2 linked regions of the Aliamphritea hakodatensis genome follow. The protein of the gene in region 2 binds, or shares a complex with, the protein of the main gene of each other region. Links are inferred from orthologs where the notes say so. Each region holds a gene or a part of one and is shown on either strand. Other genes may lie near its edges.

Region 1 (11,298 bases), 1.4 Mb from region 2 along the record:
TTTCTTTGGCGGGCTGATGATCTATCTGGACCGGCCATTCAAGGTGGGGGACTGGATACGGTCTCCTGATCAGGAAATAGAAGGTACGGTTGAGGATATTGGCTGGCGTCAGACCTGTATCCGTACGTTTGATAAGCGGCCGCTGTACGTACCGAATGCCACGTTTACCAGTATTTCTGTAGAGAACCCTTCCCGGATGACTAACCGGCGTATCTATGAAAATATTGGCCTGCGCTATGAAGATGCCCCTAAGGTGGCAGCCGTGATCTCGGATGTTAAAGCAATGCTGCAACAGCATCCGGACATTGATGCTAACCAGACGCTGATTGTGAACCTGAACAGCTTTGGTGCTTCATCGCTGGATTTCTTTATTTATACCTTTACCCGCACAACTGACTGGGTTCAGTACCATGAAATTAAACAGGATGTACTGAGCCGGGTGATTGATATTGTTCAGTCTCATGAGGCGGATTTTGCGTTTCCGACGCAAACGGTGCATCTGCCGGATGCAGTGCGCCTGGCCAGTGAAGAACGGCCGGCATAAAGCGGATGATCTGATTCGGTTTTAACTGAGTCAGGTCAGGGGTATTCAGGCCGGTTGAATATTAAAATACCCTTATGTACATTGATGTTGTGGATGCGGGCAGTGCCGTTATTCGCACAGGCAGGTTTTCCTGCAGGCATTGTGGGTACATAAAGCCGCTTTTAGTTAAGTGGTTCTCCGGTTTATAGTCATACAGGGATGTGATATGGCGAAGTATGGGGGCATAGGATTGCCCAGGCAAATGCAGGTTAAGCGCAGATATAACCTGGTTGAAATCTCTTACAGCTGGTTCCGGCTGAGCAATATTTTTATAACTGTTCTGGCGGTCGGTGTCTCTTATGGGGGCGGTTTCTTTGCGGATATTCCGCTGTTAATCCGTCTTTGTCTGGCGGTGATTCTGACGTATATAGCCATTGCCGGCTGGATTAATAAAACCAGAATACGGATCACCGATAAGCATATTTCAGTCAGTCATTCTCCGCTTCACTGGATGGGGGCGAAGGTGGTCGATACCTGCGGTATCACACGGCTATACAGCCAGAAGAAGGAGTTTGTGTCTACCAACGGCTATTCAATTTTCTTTGCGGTGTTTGCCGTGCCTGAAAACGGAGAGGACATTAAGCTGGTTGGAGGGTTTACCGAAAAGCAGCAGGCTTTGTTCGTACAGCAGGAAATTGAAAAATATCTGGGAATTGATACTGAAGACTGGCTGGTGCGAAAGATGCTTGAATAGAATGTTGCAGGAGGCCGGCAGGCTTCAGTGGGGCACGGCCGGCGCTTGTATGAATGGTAGGATCAGGTACTGAGTGTGCGTTTTGTGGGTTTTTTGCCAATACCGGCGATCAGTGATCCGGCAACAATTGTCAGGCTGGCAACTGCAAGCGTCCAACTGGTATCTGCCAGGCCGGCAGCGACCAGTAGCAGGGTAGAAATCAGGGGGGCGGCGTATGCCAGTACGCCGAGCAACTGAAGGTTTCCCCGTTTGATACCATAGTCCCATGTGAAGAATGCAATGCCCACCGGGCCAATTCCCAGACCGATAATGCCCGCCCACTGGGTAGTTTTTTCGGGCCAGACAGTGGTTTCCAGTGCAAGATGGCAAATCAGTGCCAGCAGGGAGGTTCCCGCGCAAAACCAGGCAACGGTATCGGTGGATACCTGGCTGATCAGCCGGCTCAGTACGGAGTAGCCTGACCAGATAAAGGCGCAGCTTATTGCCAGTAAATAGCCATTGATGTAACGGCTTTCAAAACCGCTTTCAGGTTTGCTGATCAGCAACCAGCAGCCCAGCAGTGCCAGCAGTGCACCGCAGATATGTTTCAGTGTCAGTGATTCCCCGGGCAGAAGGCCGGCCAGCAAAACGATTAGCAGTGGCCACAGATAGGCGAGCAGGCTGACTTCGACGGCCGGTGCCAGTTGCATCGCGCTGAAAAAGCAAAAGTGATAACCGAAATAACCGCTAATTCCCAGCAGCCATACCCTTTTAGGGTGTTTCAGGTGTCGCAGGCCGAGGTGACCCTGAAAGATAAACCGGCTGAGCATAAGCAGGAAGGCGATTGCAAAGCTCATCGCCATCAGCTGAAAAGGTGGAATCAGGCCGTCAGTCAGCCGGGTGAATAGGGCGAGCGTCCCCCAGAGCAGAATTGCACTGAAGCCAATCAGTGTGGCCTGGCGTTGTTTCATAGCATTACCTGATGTGCGTGATTGAATGCTGTCAGTCTACGTGGCGAGTGCTGTTGACGCTTTGCCGTGACGGCGGAAAACTTTGCTGCGATGGTGTTTATTCACTGTGTTGACGAAAGTAGCGGGGTGAGTGGCCAAAATGTTTACGGAAACGGTCGCTGAATGCCGCCAGATTCCGGTAACCGACCTTGTCTGCAATGATTTGCACCGGTTCCTGCGAATTGCTTAACAGCAGCCAGGCGGTCTGCATGCGTTTTTCCAGTAAGTACTGTTGCGGCGTCATGCCTGTCCGGGCTTTAAATATCTGGCCCAGCTGCCGGGGGCTGAGGTTTGCTGTTGATGCCAGTTGCCGGGCGGTAATGGCTTCAGCGTAATGGTTATCTATATAGCGTTTAACCGCAGTGACCCGGGCGTCCGGGTTGCTGTCTGTATCGGTGAAGCGTTCGTTCAGCAGTTGGACCAGTAACAGTAGCATTTGCTGCTGGCTGGAAGGTTGTTGTGTTTGCTGGCCGGTCATCTGGCTGTGCAGGAACTGTACGTAGTGGCTGAGGCTGTCATCCAGCTCAATGAACGCAGGCAGTTGTTCAAGTTGTCGGGCAAGGGAGTAGGGAATATCCGCGACCAGAAAGCGGTTGCTGCCTTGTGCGGCAAATTCATGTACGGCGCCGGCGGCAATAATGGCACCTTTACAGTTGTCTACCAGGCCGCCGGTGTTGCCAATCTGAATGTCCAGATTGCCGGCTACGGGTAACACCAGTTGATGATAGTCATGGCTGTGGGATTCAGTGTCGGTGGTGTAGCTGCGTAAATCCAGCTGTAAGCCTGTCAGTGCGCCGGTGTCTATGGTGGCAGGTTGTTCTTTATTATCCATAAGGGCGTTATACCTTAACCCCCTTATGGCAGGCAACCGGCAGCTTTAAAAGCTTTCTTCCAGGCGGTCTTCAGGGGTGTGGCTGTCTATCAGAGTATTGTCTGTCGGCAGTGATTTCCGTGCCTGATTTTCTTTTACCAGCTGTTGCCAGATGACATCGGCTTCATCGATGGTCATGGTGCCGTACAGTGCCATATAGCGCTGACACATGCCCATGAATAACGGTTTTTCATCCCGCTGCCAGCAGGTCAGGTTCCACTCAGGCGTATTGGCTTCAATGGGTTCTGAGCGGTTATAAATGGCGGTAATCAGTGAGCCGTCAGTCAGTTCCGCCTGCAGTTCTCCAAACCCGTATTCATCCCCTTCGTAGAAATTAATCCGGTCAAAATCGGTCTCAGTCAGTCCGTATATGACTTCGCCGGTGGCGAAGTGGCCGGGGCTGGATTTAAGCAGCGGGAAGCTTTCGTTCGGGTAGGTGTGGGTGGCGAAGTCAGCCAGGCGGGCAGGGCACACCATGTCGGGGTCGATCTTACGGCCAAGTACGCAACTGAGAATGTCTTTGTCCAGCAAGCTGCCGTAGATGAATAGCGGATGTGGCTGCATAGTGATACCTGTCTGTAAAGGGTTCAGCCGGACAATTGTACGTGATGATATTTTGAGCAGATAGCCTGATGTCGCAAATGGAACAGTGGGGGCCTTGTCCGCTGACGGGCGTCAGCGGACAGTATCAGGCAAATATCAGTTGCCGGATTCGTAACCGGTGATGTACACCAGAATTCCCATTAGCGGATGATCAATATAATGGACTTCGTCACGGCGCATACGCCGGCCGCCTTCCATCTGGGCGGTCAGGAAGTCCGAGACTATATTGTCAGCCGGGAAGCTGTTAACGACAGTTGTCTCCGGGGTGTCACCGAAAACGGTCGATAATGATTGCGGCTGTTCCGGTGCGGTTAGCGCTTCAGGTGTTGGTTCGTTAAACCGTATCAGCTGCTGGCTCTGAGCTGGCGTCAGTTGCCGGTTAATGAAGAGGTTGTTACGGAAGTGCAGGTAGCGGCCTTTATCAATGGAGATATAGCCATCCAGTTCGTACAGACCGTTGTCCAGAATGCTGCCGCCGGTAATGCGGATTGTGTGCCGTCCTTCAACGCTGCCAACCGGCTGAATCCAGGCTTCATGAAACAGTACGCGATAATCTGCGCTGTTACTCAGTGCGGCCTGTCGGCGGGTCATGCTGAGTGAATTCCGGCCAAGGCGGGTAAAGTAGCCGCTGCCATTTTCCCGGTAGCCGAGGCTGCGGGCATTAGGTACTTGCGGAATGCTGGTGATTTCCGGCCAGGCTTCATCATCCAGTGTGTCAGTTCCCTGATAGCTGAATACCATGACTTCTACTTTGTAGTTCGAAGTGGCTGCCCAGGCCTGGCTGGCAACCAGTGTTAATGTCAGGCTGAGTGGAATGAAAATGTGGCGTAATAAGTTACTTGTCATGATTGTTTGGCCAGTTGTGTAAGCAGTTGTTCTATAAAGTTAAAACGTTGCTCTATTGTATCCATGTTCGAGGTGAACTTGAGCTGACTGGCACCTTCCAGCCGGTACTTTTGTGGGTGTTTCTGTACCATGGTGACCAGTGTAAACGGGTCGACCCGGGTGTCTGCTGCAAACTCAATACGTCCAGTTTCGCTGCCTGCATCAATTTTTACAATACCCAAATTGTCGGCCTGAAGTTTAAGCAAGGTCTGGCGGAACAGATTCTTGCTCTGTTCGGGCAGAATGCCAAAGCGGTCGATCATCTCAATTTGCAGCTCTTTGAGTTCGATGTCGTTGCGGGCGCTGGCAATGCGTTTGTACATAATCAGCCGGGTGTGGACGTCCGGCAGGTAGTCATCGGGAATCAGTGCCGGTAACCGCAGATTGATTTCCACGCCCTGTTTCAGGGGCTGTTCCAGATTCGGGGTCTTGCCTTCTTTGATGGACTCAACCGCCTGTTCCAGCATTTCCATATACAGGGAGAAACCGATGCTCTGGATCTGGCCGCTCTGGCCTTCACCCAACAATTCACCGGCTCCGCGGATTTCCATGTCGTGGGTTGCCAGTGTAAAGCCCGCGCCGAGGTCATGGGCGGATTCGATGGCTTCAAGGCGTTTGTGCGCATCGCTGGTCATGGCTTTCGGGTGCGGGGTCATCAGGTAAGCATATGCCTGATGATGTGAACGCCCGACACGGCCGCGCAGTTGGTGCAGCTGTGCCAGGCCGAATTTATCTGCCCGGTCGATGATGATGGTGTTGGCATTCGGGACGTCGATGCCGGTTTCGATAATGGTGGTGCAGACCAGTACGTTATAGCGTTTGTGGTAAAAGTCAGTCATGACCTGTTCCAGTTCACGTTCACGCATCTGGCCGTGCCCCACGCCAACCCGGGCCTCGGGAATCATGGCGCGGATTTCTTCCGCGGTCTGTTCGATGGTTTTAACTTCGTTATGCAGGTAGTACACCTGTCCGCCGCGCATCAGTTCCCGGAGGATGGCTTCTTTTTTCAGCGGTGTGTCTGCCTGACGCACGAAGGTTTTTACCGACAGGCGTTTCGCCGGTGGCGTGGCAATGATCGACAGGTCGCGGATGCCAGACATTGCCATGTTCAGGGTACGGGGAATTGGCGTGGCGGTCAGCGTCAGGATGTCCACCTGAGAACGCAGTGACTTAAGACGCTCTTTCTGCTGCACACCAAAACGGTGTTCTTCGTCGATAATGACCAGTCCGAGATCAGCGAACTTAATGTCGTTCTGAATAAGTTTATGGGTGCCGATAACAATGTCGATTTTACCCTCTGCCATCTTGTCCAGTACCGCGCTGGTCTGTTTGCCGCTGCGGAAGCGGGAGATCAGTTCTACGTTGACCGGCCAGTCGGCGAAACGGTCTTTAAAGTTTTCGTAGTGCTGCTGGGCCAGCAGGGTGGTGGGGACCAGTACGGCAACCTGCTTGGTGCTTTGTACGGCCATAAATGCAGCCCGCATGGCGACTTCGGTTTTACCAAAACCCACGTCGCCGCATACCAGGCGGTCCATTGGCTGTTTTGCGGTCATGTCTTTGACGACTGACTGAATGGCGTTGGCCTGATCGACAGTTTCTTCGAACGGGAAGGCCGCGCTGAAGCTGGCGTAATGTTCATCCGGCGCGCTGAATCTGAAGCCTTTGCGGGCCGCACGGCGGGCGTAGATGTCGAGCAGTTCGGCGGCGGTGTCGCGGACCTTTTCGGCGGCTTTACGGCGGGCTTTGCTCCACTGTTCGGTGCCCAGGCGGTGCAGCGGGGCCAGGTCATCACCGGCACCGCTGTAGCGGCTGATCAGATGGAGGGAGGCAACCGGCACGTACAGTTTTGATTCATTGGCATATTCCAGCATCAGAAATTCTGACGTCTGGGCATCCAGGTCCAGTGTCACCAGGCCCTGATAGCGGCCCACCCCGTGGTCAATATGAACCACAGGTGAGCCTATGTTGAGTTCTGTCAGGTTACGAATGACCTGATCGGACTGTTCCTGATCCCGGCTGCGGCGTCTGCGTTGGAATACCTGCTGGCCGAACAGTTGGTTTTCGCTGATCAGCTGAAACTTGCCGGGCAGTACCAGTCCTTTTTCAAGGGGATAAATGGTGATACTGACCGAAGCATCTGTGGTTAAAAAGGTATCCAAGCTGTCGGTAACATCAGGTTTGATGTCAATCCGCGCCAGCAGTTCCAGCAGGGCTTCACGGCGGCCGGCGGATTCGGCACAGAACAATACCCGTTCCTGACAGCTGTCGAGGAATGTTTTCAGCTCTGCCAGCGGCTGGTTATGCTGAGCGTTTATCGTCAGGGTTGGCGGCTCAGTGCAGCTCAGGTTATAGCGGCCGGCTTTGGCTGTCAGGTTTTCTTTCTGCAGCTGAACCCGGCGGGCAGGTTTAAGCGTGCTGAACAGATCCTGGCTGGAAAGAAACAGCTGTTGCGGCGGTAAAATCGGCTTTTCAATGTCGTAACGGCGTTCTTCGTAGCGGTTACCCACTTCCTGCCAGAAATGTTCAGCGTGCTGTTCGAGATCATGTTCGGCGATGACCAGGGTGTTGTCTGGCAGATAGTCGAACAGCGTGGCGCTGTCACCAAAAAACAGGGGGTGGTAGTACTCAATCCCTGGCGGTGTAATCCCTGCGCTGACGTCCGTATAGGTAGGGCAGCGTTTATAGTCTACATCAAAGGTTTCCCGCCAGTGCTGTTTAAAAGCTCTGATGGCGTCGGTATCAAACGGGAATTCTTTGGCTGGCAGCAGGCGAATGCTGTCGACTTTATCGAGGGAACGCTGGGTTTCCGGGTCAAAGGTGCGCAGTGTGTCAATTTCATCATCGAACAGGTCGATCCGGTAAGGCAGCTGGCTACCCATAGGGAAGATGTCAATGATCGAACCGCGGATAGTGAACTCACCGTGTTCATAGACGTTATCGCTTTGCCGGTAACCTGCGTCGGTAAGCTGGAGGCGCATTTTGTCGGTGTCCAGCGTCTGGCCGGTATCAAGCATCAGTACGTTGCCCGCAAGAAAGCGCGGCGGGGCAATCCGGTGCATCAGGGTGCTCAGCGGGACAATTAGAACGCCTTTCTTTTGCCGGGGCAGGCTGTACAGGGTGCTGATACGCTGGGAAATAATATCCTGGTGCGGGGAAAAGCTGTCATAGGGCAGGGTTTCCCAGTCGGCGAACAGCAGCGGTGCCGGTGTGTTCTGCGGGCTGAAAAAGCTGATTTCGCTTTCCAGCCGGGTGGCGGTATCGGTGTCGTTGGTGATGCACAGCAGTAAACCGTCATGCTGGCGGGCGATATCGGCAATGAATAATCCACGGGCGCTGCCATGAAGGGCGCCTATGCGGCGGATATCGCCATCTTTTTCCGGTAGCTGGTATTCTGCGGCAAACACGTGCACTGATGTCCTGTTAAATCTGCTAAAAGGCTGCTTATGTTACGGTGGAATTCCGAAATGTACATATGTTGTTGTCAGCGTAGCGGAAAAGCTTTGTATTTTTACTACAAAAACTGCGAATAATGTTTTTTTGCCGGGGTTTCATCAGAGTTGGTCAATTATGACAAGTCTACCTTTTGGCGAGAAAAATTCCCGATTGGCATTTGCCCGCAGCCTGAGAAAAGAGGATAATGCCGGCCAGCAAACATTGCTGCTATTTTGACTACTTTCTATATTGCCTATTTTTGGAGCAAGCCGTGAGCCAAGAACAAGTGTTAGCTGACTGGAAAGGTCGCGAAGCATTAGCTGAAGAGATGATCCCGCTGATCGGGCGTCTGTACCGTGATAAAAACATTGAATCGTCTGTGTACGGTCGCCTGCTGATTAAGCGTTCAGTCGTGAATGTGTTGAAGGCCCACCGTTTTGTACGTCAGGTTGAAGATCAGGAACTGTCTGTTTTTGATACTTTCCCGGTACTGCAGGCACTGGATAAGATGGATGTAAACAGCGCTCACGTTGACGTGGGTAAGCTGGCTGTTAAATTCCGTAAGGAAGGTAACGGTGCATCTCTGGAAGACTTCCTGGCTGAAGAGCTGGCTCCGGTAATCGGTGGTGAAGCGTCTCAGGGTACTGATGTTGTCCTGTACGGTTTTGGCCGTATCGGCCGTCTGCTGGCGCGTTTGCTGATCGAACGTACCGGTGGTGGTCAGTCGCTGCGTTTGCGTGCAATTGTGGTACGTAAAGGTAAGGCTGCCAAGGATCTTGAGAAGCGTGCCAGCCTGCTGCGCCGTGACTCTGTACACGGTTCTTTCCGCGGAACTATCCGTGTAGATGAAGAAAATCAGGCGATCATTGCTAATGGCAATATGATCAAGGTTATCTACTCTGACGGTCCTGATCAGGTTGATTACACCGCGCATGGGATTAACAATGCGCTGGTACTGGATAACACCGGTATCTGGCGTGATAAAGACGGCCTGTCTCTGCACCTGAAATCCAAGGGTGTTGCCAAGGTTGCTCTGACTGCACCGGGTAAAGGCGTTAAGAATATCGTTATGGGTGTTAACCACGGCGATATCGAAGACAGCGATACTGTACTGTCTGCGGCGTCCTGCACCACTAACGCAATCTCTCCTGTCCTGAAGGCGATCGATGCTGAGTACGGCGTAACCAACGGTCACGTTGAGACTGTTCACGCGTACACCAACGATCAGAACCTGATTGATAACTATCATAAAGGTGACCGTCGTGGCCGTGCTGCCGGTCTGAACATGGTTATCACTGAGACCGGTGCGGCGAAGGCTGTATCCAAGGCGCTGCCACAGCTGGAAGGTAAGCTGACCGGTAATGCGATCCGTGTTCCTACGCCAAACGTTTCAATGGCGATTCTGAACCTGAACCTGGATAAAGAGACTGATAAAGAAACGCTGAACGCGTTCCTGCGTCATCAGGCGCTGCACTCTCCACTGCAGAAGCAGATCGACTACAGCAACTCTCCGGAAGCGGTATCCAGTGATTTCGTTGGCTCCCGTGCAGCCGGTGTTGTTGATTCTCTGGCGACCATTGCTGAAGGTAACCGTTGCGTACTGTATGTTTGGTACGATAACGAGTTCGGTTACAGCTGTCAGGTTATTCGCATGGCGCACCGTATGGCTCAGTGCACTTTGCCGGCCTTCCCTAAGGCAACCCGTCACACTGACGCTTAATTGTCTAAAAAATAAACGAAAAACCGCCTGTTTGGGCGGTTTTTTTTGGTTTTTTTCTTATATGTCTTTTTGGAATAAGCCTATTCCTTATTGATATATGAGAGTTACTCATTTCTTGATCTAAAACCGGCGTTTATCGGACGGTTTTGTAGAAAATTTACCGCCTGAACCTTATACTAGACCAGTTTTAAGGTTGGGATAGCTCCACCTGAATTCAGAGCCTGGCATATGGCTATTTTTTTGCCTGAAAAGTGAACAAATAGTTGTGCGTCAGACCCTTGATGAAGGTCCGGAGTCCTGAAAAATTATAATAGAAATTGGGTGAGGCGGATGATCAAGATCAACAAGGGTCTGGATCTACCTATAACGGGCGCGCCTGAACAGTCTGTATCTGCAGCTGTTGAGGCAAAGACCGTCGCCGTGATCGGCTTCGATTACATAGGTATGAAACCTACGATGCTGGTTAAGGCGGGAGACCGGGTTAAACTCGGTCAAGTGATCTTTACCGACAAAAAAACGGTTGGTGTTAATTACACAGCCCCTGCGGCAGGTGTGGTTAAAGCAATTAATCGTGGTGAGAAAAGGGCTTTGCAGTCTGTTGTGATCGAAGTCGATGGCGATGAAGCTGTAGAGTTTACAAAATACGATGCCAGCCAGTTGGCGTCAGTGACGGCGGAACAGGTTGAAGAAACCCTGGTTGCGTCGGGCCAGTGGACCGCATTACGGACCCGGCCATTCAGTAAAGTACCGGCTCCCGGTACAAAACCATCATCAATCTTTGTGACAGCGATGGATACTAATCCGCTGGCGGCAGATCCTGCCGTGATTATCGCTGAACAGAAAGATGCTTTCAGTCAGGGTCTGACGCTGCTGGGTAAGCTGGCGCAGGTTCACCTGTGTAAAGCATCAGGTGCTGATGTGCCGTCTGCTGATGGTGTTAACGTTGCCGAGTTTTCAGGTGTGCATCCGGCGGGCAATGCCGGTACGCATATTCACTTCCTGGATCCGGCCTCTGAAAAGAAGACTGTCTGGACGATCGGTTACCAGGATGTCATCGCAGTCGGTAAGTTGTTTACCACAGGTAAATTATTTACCGACCGTGTAGTGGCACTGGCGGGACCTCAGGTAAGTGCTCCGACGCTGTTGCGTACCCGTGTGGGCGCAGATCTGGAAGAGCTGACTGCAGGCCGTCTGGTAAGTGGTGATAACCGTGTGATCAGTGGCTCAATCCTGAATGGCCGTAATGCCAGTGGTGCGTTTGCATACCTGGGACGTTATGCCAGCCAGGTATCTGTGTTGCTGGAAGGCCGCGAACGTGAGTTCATGGGCTGGGTTGCACCGGGTAGCGAGAAGTTCTCTGTCCTGAATATGTTTGCTTCGGCGTTATCTAAGGGTAAAAAGTTTGCGTTCACCACAACCACTAACGGTTCGGAACGTGCAATGCTGCCTGTTGGTCAGTTTGAAGAACTGATGCCGCTGGATATCCTGCCAACTCAGCTGCTGCGTGCACTGGTTGTCGGT
Region 2 (7,321 bases):
CCCCTGAAACTGCACGCGGAGCAGTTATCGGCCCTGGGGGGCAGCAAAATGGCTGCAGAACTGGGCGCGTTGTCAGTGGATCATCTGGAATATGCTACCGCGGAAGATGTTGCGGCAATGGCGGAAAATGACACCGTGGCCGTGATTCTGCCCGGTGCATTTTATGTGCTGAAGGAAACCCGGCAACCGCCGGTGCAGTTGTTAAGGGATCATAATGTGCCGATGGCACTGGCCAGTGACAGCAATCCGGGATCATCGCCGGTACGCTCGTTACGGCTGATGATGAATATGGCCTGCACCCTGTTCGGCTTTACACCGGAAGAAGCGCTGGCAGGCGTGACATGTCACGCTGCCCGGGCGCTGGGGCTGGATAAAACCCACGGTACGCTAACACCGGGTAAGCAGGCTGATTTCGTCTGCTGGAACATAGAATCACCTGCTGAGCTAAGCTATTGGTTAGGGGGACGCCTTAACAAAGCCAGAGTGAAGCGAGGTGTACGCCGTGATATCTGATCCGTTTGAGTTTACGCCGGGGACAACACCGCTGTTGGTCAGCATGCCGCATTCAGGATTACAACTGACCGATGCCGTCGCCAGTGGGCTGACCGCATCGGCCCTGCAACTGGCCGATACCGACTGGTTTATCCCTGAACTGTACAGTTTTCTGAGTGAGTTGGGGGTGGGGGTAATCCGTGCGAATTATTCCCGCTATGTGCTTGATCTGAACCGTTCGCTGGATGACAAGCCTTTGTATACGGGCAAGGTGACGGGGCTGTTTCCGGCCATCAGCTTTACCGATGACAGCCTGTTTTTACCCGGACAGGAACCGGATGAAGATGAACGGGAGCGCTACAAGCAGCAGATCTGGCGGCCTTATCATCAGCAGATCCGTAACGAGCTGGACCGACTGAAGGCAGTGCATGGCAACGCGATGCTGTTTGATGCGCACAGTATTGCACCACGGGTGCCGATGCTGTTCGATGGCCGTTTGCCGGATTTCAATTTTGGTAGCAACAGCGGTGCCAGTTGCCGGTTTGGCTTAACGGCGCAGTTGGAGGCACTGGCCTGTGCTGATGGCCGGTTTACCTGTGTAACCGATGGCCGCTTTAAAGGCGGCTTTATCACCCGTCATTTCGGTCAGCCGGCTGAAGGTATTGAGAGCCTGCAACTGGAACTGTCACAGGGTACTTATCTGGCGGATGATGCCTTCACTGCCAAGCGTTTTGATGCCTATCAGATCGACCCTAAAAAACTGTGCCATGTGCAGCCGCTGTTGCGGCAGATTACCCAGCACTTACTGGATGCCCTGCAGCATTAGACGGTTTGTTTAATTTCGAGACACAGCTGGCTGGCCTGATGGGGCAGTATGTCGGCAACTCTCACCAGATGATCGAAGTGTCTGGACAGCCCGCTGATTTGCTCACTGCCGGTGACCATCAGATAGGTACCGCCCAGATAAATCGCTGCCCGCTGGTTGCCGAATACGGTTAATGGCGCGGAATAGTGTTTCAGCCGGTCATAAAAATGTACCCGCAGGGTCGGATAGTGTTCATCAATGAGCCGGGCCATGTAATCAAACTGGGCGAGCCGTAACGGCCTGGGAATGTTCTGCCAGATGCCCTGACCCTGTGCCAGTTCATGAAGGGCCTGTACTGGCATACATATTTCCAGATCATTACCCCGTTCCTGAACGGTTTTCAGTAAATCTTCCCCGAAGTTGTACCGGGCTGAGGCTCTGTGAGGCTCCAGCTCATGATTGACCAGCTCCGGCAGGCTGAGCATGTCCGGCAGATAAGCCGGCACATAGCGGGTTTTGCCGCCGTTAATTTCTGCCCGCCACTGGGTGAGGGGGGAATGCTGGGCCTGATCCGGTATCAGTTCAATTTCAGCACTGCTGGATACCTGCAGGCTGGCATCGCTGGCACCGGTCACACCTAGCAGCCAGTCGATTGACACACCCTGGGCGGCGGCGATGCGCATCAGTGCTTCGGCACGGGGCAGGCGCAGGTTCGCCGGATCAAGAAACTGGCTCATGGCCGAGCGGTCCAGCTGGCACTGGCGGGCAAACTCGCTCGGGTTAAGGCCGGACTGTGCCAGCAAATCTTTCAGACGCTCACGAAACACAGGGGCAATTTCCCGTTTATCCATGCTGATCACCTGTTGTTTTGTAAAAGTAACGATTTATGTATTTATACAACAAAATAACATTAATGCTGTAAATATTATGCATAAATTACAAATTCACAAATAGCCTCACCGAATGTCAGGGCATATGCTTTTCTTATTGATACTTAAGGAGATAGTTATGCCTGCCAAATGCAGATTCCGGATTGAGTGGCCAACTTTATTGCTGATAATTGCCTGTTACGGCAGTTGGTGGCTGGCAATGTCAGCGGTGCAGTGGAGTGCTCTTGTATGGCTGAGTTTACCGGTGGTTCTGGCATTGCAATCTTCGTTACAGCATGAAGTGTTACATAATCATCCTACCGGCTGGCGCTGGCTGAATGAGCTGCTGGTCTTCCTGCCAATCGGTATTTTTCTGCCTTATGAGCGCTTCCGGGACAGCCATCTTATTCACCATCAGGATGAAAATCTGACGGACCCCTACGATGATCCGGAGTCGCATTATGTTGATCCGCAACGGTGGCAGGCGATGCCGACGGCCGTCAGGGATATTTACAATTTTAATAACAGTTTGCTGGGGCGGATGCTGATTGGTCCGGCGTTGTCTATGTGGCTGTTCTACCGGAGTGATCTGCGGGCGGTGATGTCCGGTGACTGGCCGGTGATCCGCGCGTATCTGATGCATCTGCTGGGGTTGCTCCCGGTGCTGTGGTGGCTGGCTGAAGTGGCGCAGGTGAGTCTCTGGATATATTTACTGTGTGCCTACGGGGGGTTGTCGATTCTCAAGATTCGTACCTTTCTGGAACACCGGGCACACTTTGCGGTGGCGGCCCGTACCGTAGTGGTTGAAGACCGGGGGGCGCTGGCCTTTCTGTTTCTGAACAATAATTTTCACGCCGTGCATCACCAGTGTCCCGGTGTGGCCTGGTACCGTTTGCCGGCGCTGTACCGGGAACAGCGTGAACAGTTTCTGGCGGATAACCAGCAGTACCGGTATGACAATTATCGTCAGGTGTTTAAAGAATATTTCTTGCAGGCTAAAGAGCCGGTATCCCATCCGCAGATGCCGGTTACGCAGGATACTCCGGTTCAGCAGAATTCCGGCGAGGTGGTCGGATGATTGCCCGCTTACCTATGTATGACTGGCCGGAACTGCAGGACCAGCATGCCGCTGTGTGGCAGCATCTGGCTGGGGTATTGCGGGAGGATCTTGCCGCTGAAATTACTGTACCTGAGACACTGACCGGGGGCGGTGACCTTGTGCAGCAATGGTGTTCACCGGATTTACTGATCGGACAAACCTGTGGATTACCCTTTGCGCAGGGGCTGTATAAGCAGACCTCTTTACTGGGCAGTCCCGTTTACCGGTTGGAAGGTTGCGGTGCAGGGGAGTACAACAGCGTGATAGTGGCAGCGCCGGGGGTGAATGCCGATACTGTTTGTCTCAGTGGTTGCAGGCTTGCAGAGCCTTCGGTGCCGCTGCGGGCCGCAGTGAACGCAACGGATTCTCAGTCGGGTTTTTCTGCGCTGCTTTACAGCCTTGCTGCTGAATCTCTGGGGAGTTTCAGTGTTTCCGGCAGCCACCGCCGTTCAGTGCAGATGCTGGCAGCAGGAGAGGCAGATATCGCGACAATAGACGCAGTGAGCTGGGCGCTGGCACAGCGTTATGAGCCGGCAGCGGAAACCTTGCAGGTGATAGGTTTCAGTGAGCCGACGCCCTGTCTGCCGATGATCAGCGGAGTCAGCGGCTATGCCGGAGAGATCCGCCAGAGCCTGATGCGGGGGATTGCAACGCTGGATGAATCTCTGAAAGCAGATTTGCTTTTGGACGGGCTGGTGGAGCGAAATGTTTCCGACTATCTGTTTCTGTCGCCCCGGCTGACCGGGGCGATGCAGAAACATGGTCTGACAGAGGTTAGCGTTCCAGCAACGGCTTAAGGAACTGGCCGGTGTAGGAGTGCTCGGTAGCGGCAACGTCTTCCGGGGTGCCGGTCGCGATGATGTGGCCGCCTTTGGTGCCGCCTTCCGGCCCCAGGTCGACAATCCAGTCCGCGGTTTTAATCACATCCAGATTATGTTCGATGACCACAATGGTGTTGCCGTGATCCCGTAAGCGATACAGCACGTTCAGCAGCTGCTGAATATCATAGAAGTGCAGGCCGGTGGTCGGCTCGTCCAGAATATACAGAGTCTTGCCGGTGTCCCGTTTACTCAGTTCCTTGGCCAGTTTCACCCGCTGGGCTTCACCGCCGGAGAGAGTAGTAGCAGCCTGACCCAGACGGATGTAGCTCAGACCTACGTCAATCAGAGTTTGCAGGCGGCGGGCCAGTGCCGGAATTGCATCGAAGAATTCACGGCCGTCTTCAACGGTCATTTCCAGTACTTCGTCGATGCTCTTACCCTTGTATTTCACTTCAAGTGTTTCGCGGTTATAGCGTTTGCCTTTACAGACGTCGCAGGGCACGTATACGTCCGGCAAGAAGTGCATTTCTACCTTGATGACCCCGTCACCCTGACAGGCTTCACAGCGGCCGCCTTTGACGTTGAAGCTGAAGCGGCCGGGCTTGTAACCCCGTGCACGGGCTTCCTGGGTGCCGGCAAACAGTTCCCGGATCGGAGTGAAAATGCCGGTGTAGGTTGCCGGGTTTGAGCGCGGTGTTCGGCCAATCGGACTCTGGTCAATATCGATGACCTTATCCATCTGTTTCAGGCCGTCAATCTCCTGATGCGGGGCGGCATCAAGGGTAGTCGCCTTGTTCAGTTCGGTGGCTGCCAGCGGATAAAGCGTGCCGTTGATCAGGGTGGATTTACCGGAGCCGGAGACCCCTGTTACACAGGTTAACAGACCCAGCGGAATCTCCAGATTCACCTTGTTAAGGTTGTTACCGGTAGCCCCCAGAAGTTTCAGCCAGCGGCCATCCGGTGTGTTGCGCTTGCTGGGTATTTCAATTTTACGGCGGCCGGAAATGTAGTCGCCGGTAATGGAGTTCACGTTATCCATTACCTGCTGTGGCGTACCCTGAGCGATGATTTCACCGCCGTGTACCCCGGCTCCCGGGCCCACGTCGATAACATGATCCGCCAGACGGATAGCGTCTTCATCGTGTTCCACTACGATGACGGTATTACCCAGATCCCGCAGATGAACCAGAGTCTTCAGCAGGCGGTCGTTATCCCGCTGGTGCAAGCCGATTGAGGGTTCATCCAGAATGTACATTACGCCGACGAGGCCGGCACCGATCTGGCTGGCCAGACGGATTCGCTGGGCTTCGCCGCCGGACAGGGTTTCGGCGCTGCGTTCCAGTGACAGGTAGTCCAGACCCACGTTGACCAGAAAGGCCAGCCGCAGGCGGATTTCCTTGACGATCTTGTCGGCGATTTCACCGCGTTTGCCACTTAGCTTGAGGGTTTCAAAGTAGTCATAGCAGTCACCGATGGCCATCTCAACGATTTCTGGCAGGGTCTCGGTGGCAATGAATACATGGCGGGCATCGCGGCGCAGACGGCTGCCGTCACAGGACGGGCAGGACTGCATATTGATGTATTTGGACAGGTCTTCACGGACCATTTCTGATTCGGTTTCCCGGTAACGGCGTTCCAGGTTGTTCAGTACCCCTTCAAACGGGTGGGATTTGCTGATGGAATCGCCCCGGTCATTCAGGTACTTAAAGGCAATATTGTCTTTACCGCTGCCCTGCAGAATGACCTTTTGCTGCTTGGCGCTAAGCTCGCCAAACGGGGTGTTGATGTCAAAATCGTAATGGGCGGCAACGGCTTTTAACTGCTGGAAGTAATACAGTGCCCGGCGGTCCCAGCCCCGGATTGCCCCTTCAGAAAGTGTCAGGCTTGAATCGCTGACGACTTTTTTCGGGTCAAAGAACTGTTTTACACCCAGGCCGTCACAGGAAGAACAGGCCCCGTGAGGGTTGTTGAATGAGAACATCCGCGGTTCAAGTTCCTGGATGCTGTGGCCACATTTCGGACAAGCAAAACGGGCTGAGAACACCATGTCTTCCCCATCGCCGTCCATGTAGCAAACGGTGGCAATGCCATCGGTCAGGTTCAGTGCGGTTTCGAATGATTCCGCCAGACGGGCCTGTAAATCCGGGCGGACTTTAAACCGGTCAACCACGGCTTCAATGTCGTGTTTCTTGTTTTTGTCCAGTTCCGGCGCGCTGTCGATATCAACCACAATACCATTGATACGGGCACGGACAAACCCCTGGGTTTTCAACTCGCTTATGGTGTGTAAGTGCTCACCTTTGCGGCCCTGAACAATGGGGGCCAGTAACATCAGCTTGCTGCCTTCCGGCAAGGCTAATACCTGATCAACCATCTGGCTGACAGTTTGGGCGGCAAGTGGCAGGTCGTGGTCCGGGCAGCGGGGCTCACCGGCACGGGCAAACAGCAAACGCAGGTAATCATAAATCTCAGTAATGGTGCCCACGGTAGAACGGGGGTTATGAGAAGTAGACTTCTGCTCGATGGAGATTGCCGGTGACAGGCCTTCGATGTGATCGACATCGGGCTTTTCCATGACCGACAGGAATTGCCGGGCATAGGTCGACAGCGATTCAACATAACGGCGCTGGCCTTCTGCATAGAGGGTGTCAAATGCCAGCGATGACTTGCCTGACCCGGAAAGCCCGGTGATAACAACCAGCTTATCGCGGGGAATTTCCAGATCGATATTCTTAAGATTGTGGGTACGGGCCCCGCGAACCAGGATTTGTTCCATCAGTATGTCCGACTTGTGCGCAAAAGGAGTCAATTATAGAGGCAGATGCTATATAAAAGCACCCTAAAAAGCTGTTTATTTATACAGATAATTGATGAGTGTTCAGAGGGGTAAATATGCTATGCTTGGCGCCAGGAAAATGAATCGGCCACCGTCCGGGGCCGAACCAAGATCAACAGATGTAATATAGCCCCGCAGGACGCTGGGGGGAGTGGAGAATTCAATGGCACGCGGTATTAACAAAGTCATTCTGATTGGTAACCTGGGTAATGACCCGGATACTAAGTACATGCCCAGCGGCAACGCGGTTACCAACATTACTGTAGCGACGTCTGAAAGCTGGAAAGATAAGCAGACAGGTCAGCAGCAGGAGCGTACCGAATGGCACCGTGTGGTGTTCTTTAACCGTCTGGCAGAAATTGCCGGTGAATACCTGCGTAAAGGTTCTAAAGTGTATCT

The links.
Region 1: the proteins of uvrA (region 2) and mfd are in contact, whole or in part, in a crystal structure (PDB 4DFC), measured with the Escherichia coli proteins. The link is inferred for Aliamphritea hakodatensis from one-to-one orthologs.

The regions. Positions count from the first base shown.
Region 1 is NZ_AP025281.1:1,932,270-1,943,567, forward strand. The notes cover bases 4,383-8,354. They hold mfd (transcription-repair coupling factor), read right to left. Parts: upstream 8,030-8,354; coding sequence 4,583-8,029; downstream 4,383-4,582. Other genes in these bases: PCI15_RS08855 (CsiV family protein), read right to left, coding at 4,383-4,586; PCI15_RS08865 (glyceraldehyde-3-phosphate dehydrogenase), read left to right, coding at 8,329-8,354. Outside these bases: PCI15_RS08830 (mechanosensitive ion channel family protein), read left to right, coding at 1-544; PCI15_RS08835 (hypothetical protein), read left to right, coding at 750-1,277; aromatic amino acid exporter YddG, read right to left, coding at 1,340-2,227; PCI15_RS08845 (helix-turn-helix domain-containing protein), read right to left, coding at 2,325-3,098; PCI15_RS08850 (gamma-glutamylcyclotransferase family protein), read right to left, coding at 3,144-3,701; more of PCI15_RS08855, read right to left, coding at 3,837-4,382; more of PCI15_RS08865, read left to right, coding at 8,355-9,777; PCI15_RS08870 (Na(+)-translocating NADH-quinone reductase subunit A), read left to right, coding at 10,108-11,298. UniProt on the Escherichia coli protein: Couples transcription and DNA repair by recognizing RNA polymerase (RNAP) stalled at DNA lesions. Mediates ATP-dependent release of RNAP and its truncated transcript from the DNA, and recruitment of nucleotide excision repair machinery to the damaged site.
Region 2 is NZ_AP025281.1:564,607-571,927, forward strand. What follows is about bases 3,840-7,193. They hold uvrA (excinuclease ABC subunit UvrA), read right to left. Parts: upstream 6,863-7,193; coding sequence 4,040-6,862; downstream 3,840-4,039. Other genes in these bases: PCI15_RS02505 (phosphate/phosphite/phosphonate ABC transporter substrate-binding protein), read left to right, coding at 3,840-4,062; ssb (single-stranded DNA-binding protein), read left to right, coding at 7,086-7,193. Outside these bases: hutI (imidazolonepropionase), read left to right, coding at 1-513; hutG (N-formylglutamate deformylase), read left to right, coding at 503-1,318; PCI15_RS02495 (helix-turn-helix domain-containing protein), read right to left, coding at 1,315-2,148; PCI15_RS02500 (fatty acid desaturase), read left to right, coding at 2,306-3,244; more of PCI15_RS02505, read left to right, coding at 3,241-3,839; more of ssb, read left to right, coding at 7,194-7,321. UniProt on the Escherichia coli protein: The UvrABC repair system catalyzes the recognition and processing of DNA lesions. UvrA is an ATPase and a DNA-binding protein. A damage recognition complex composed of 2 UvrA and 2 UvrB subunits scans DNA for abnormalities.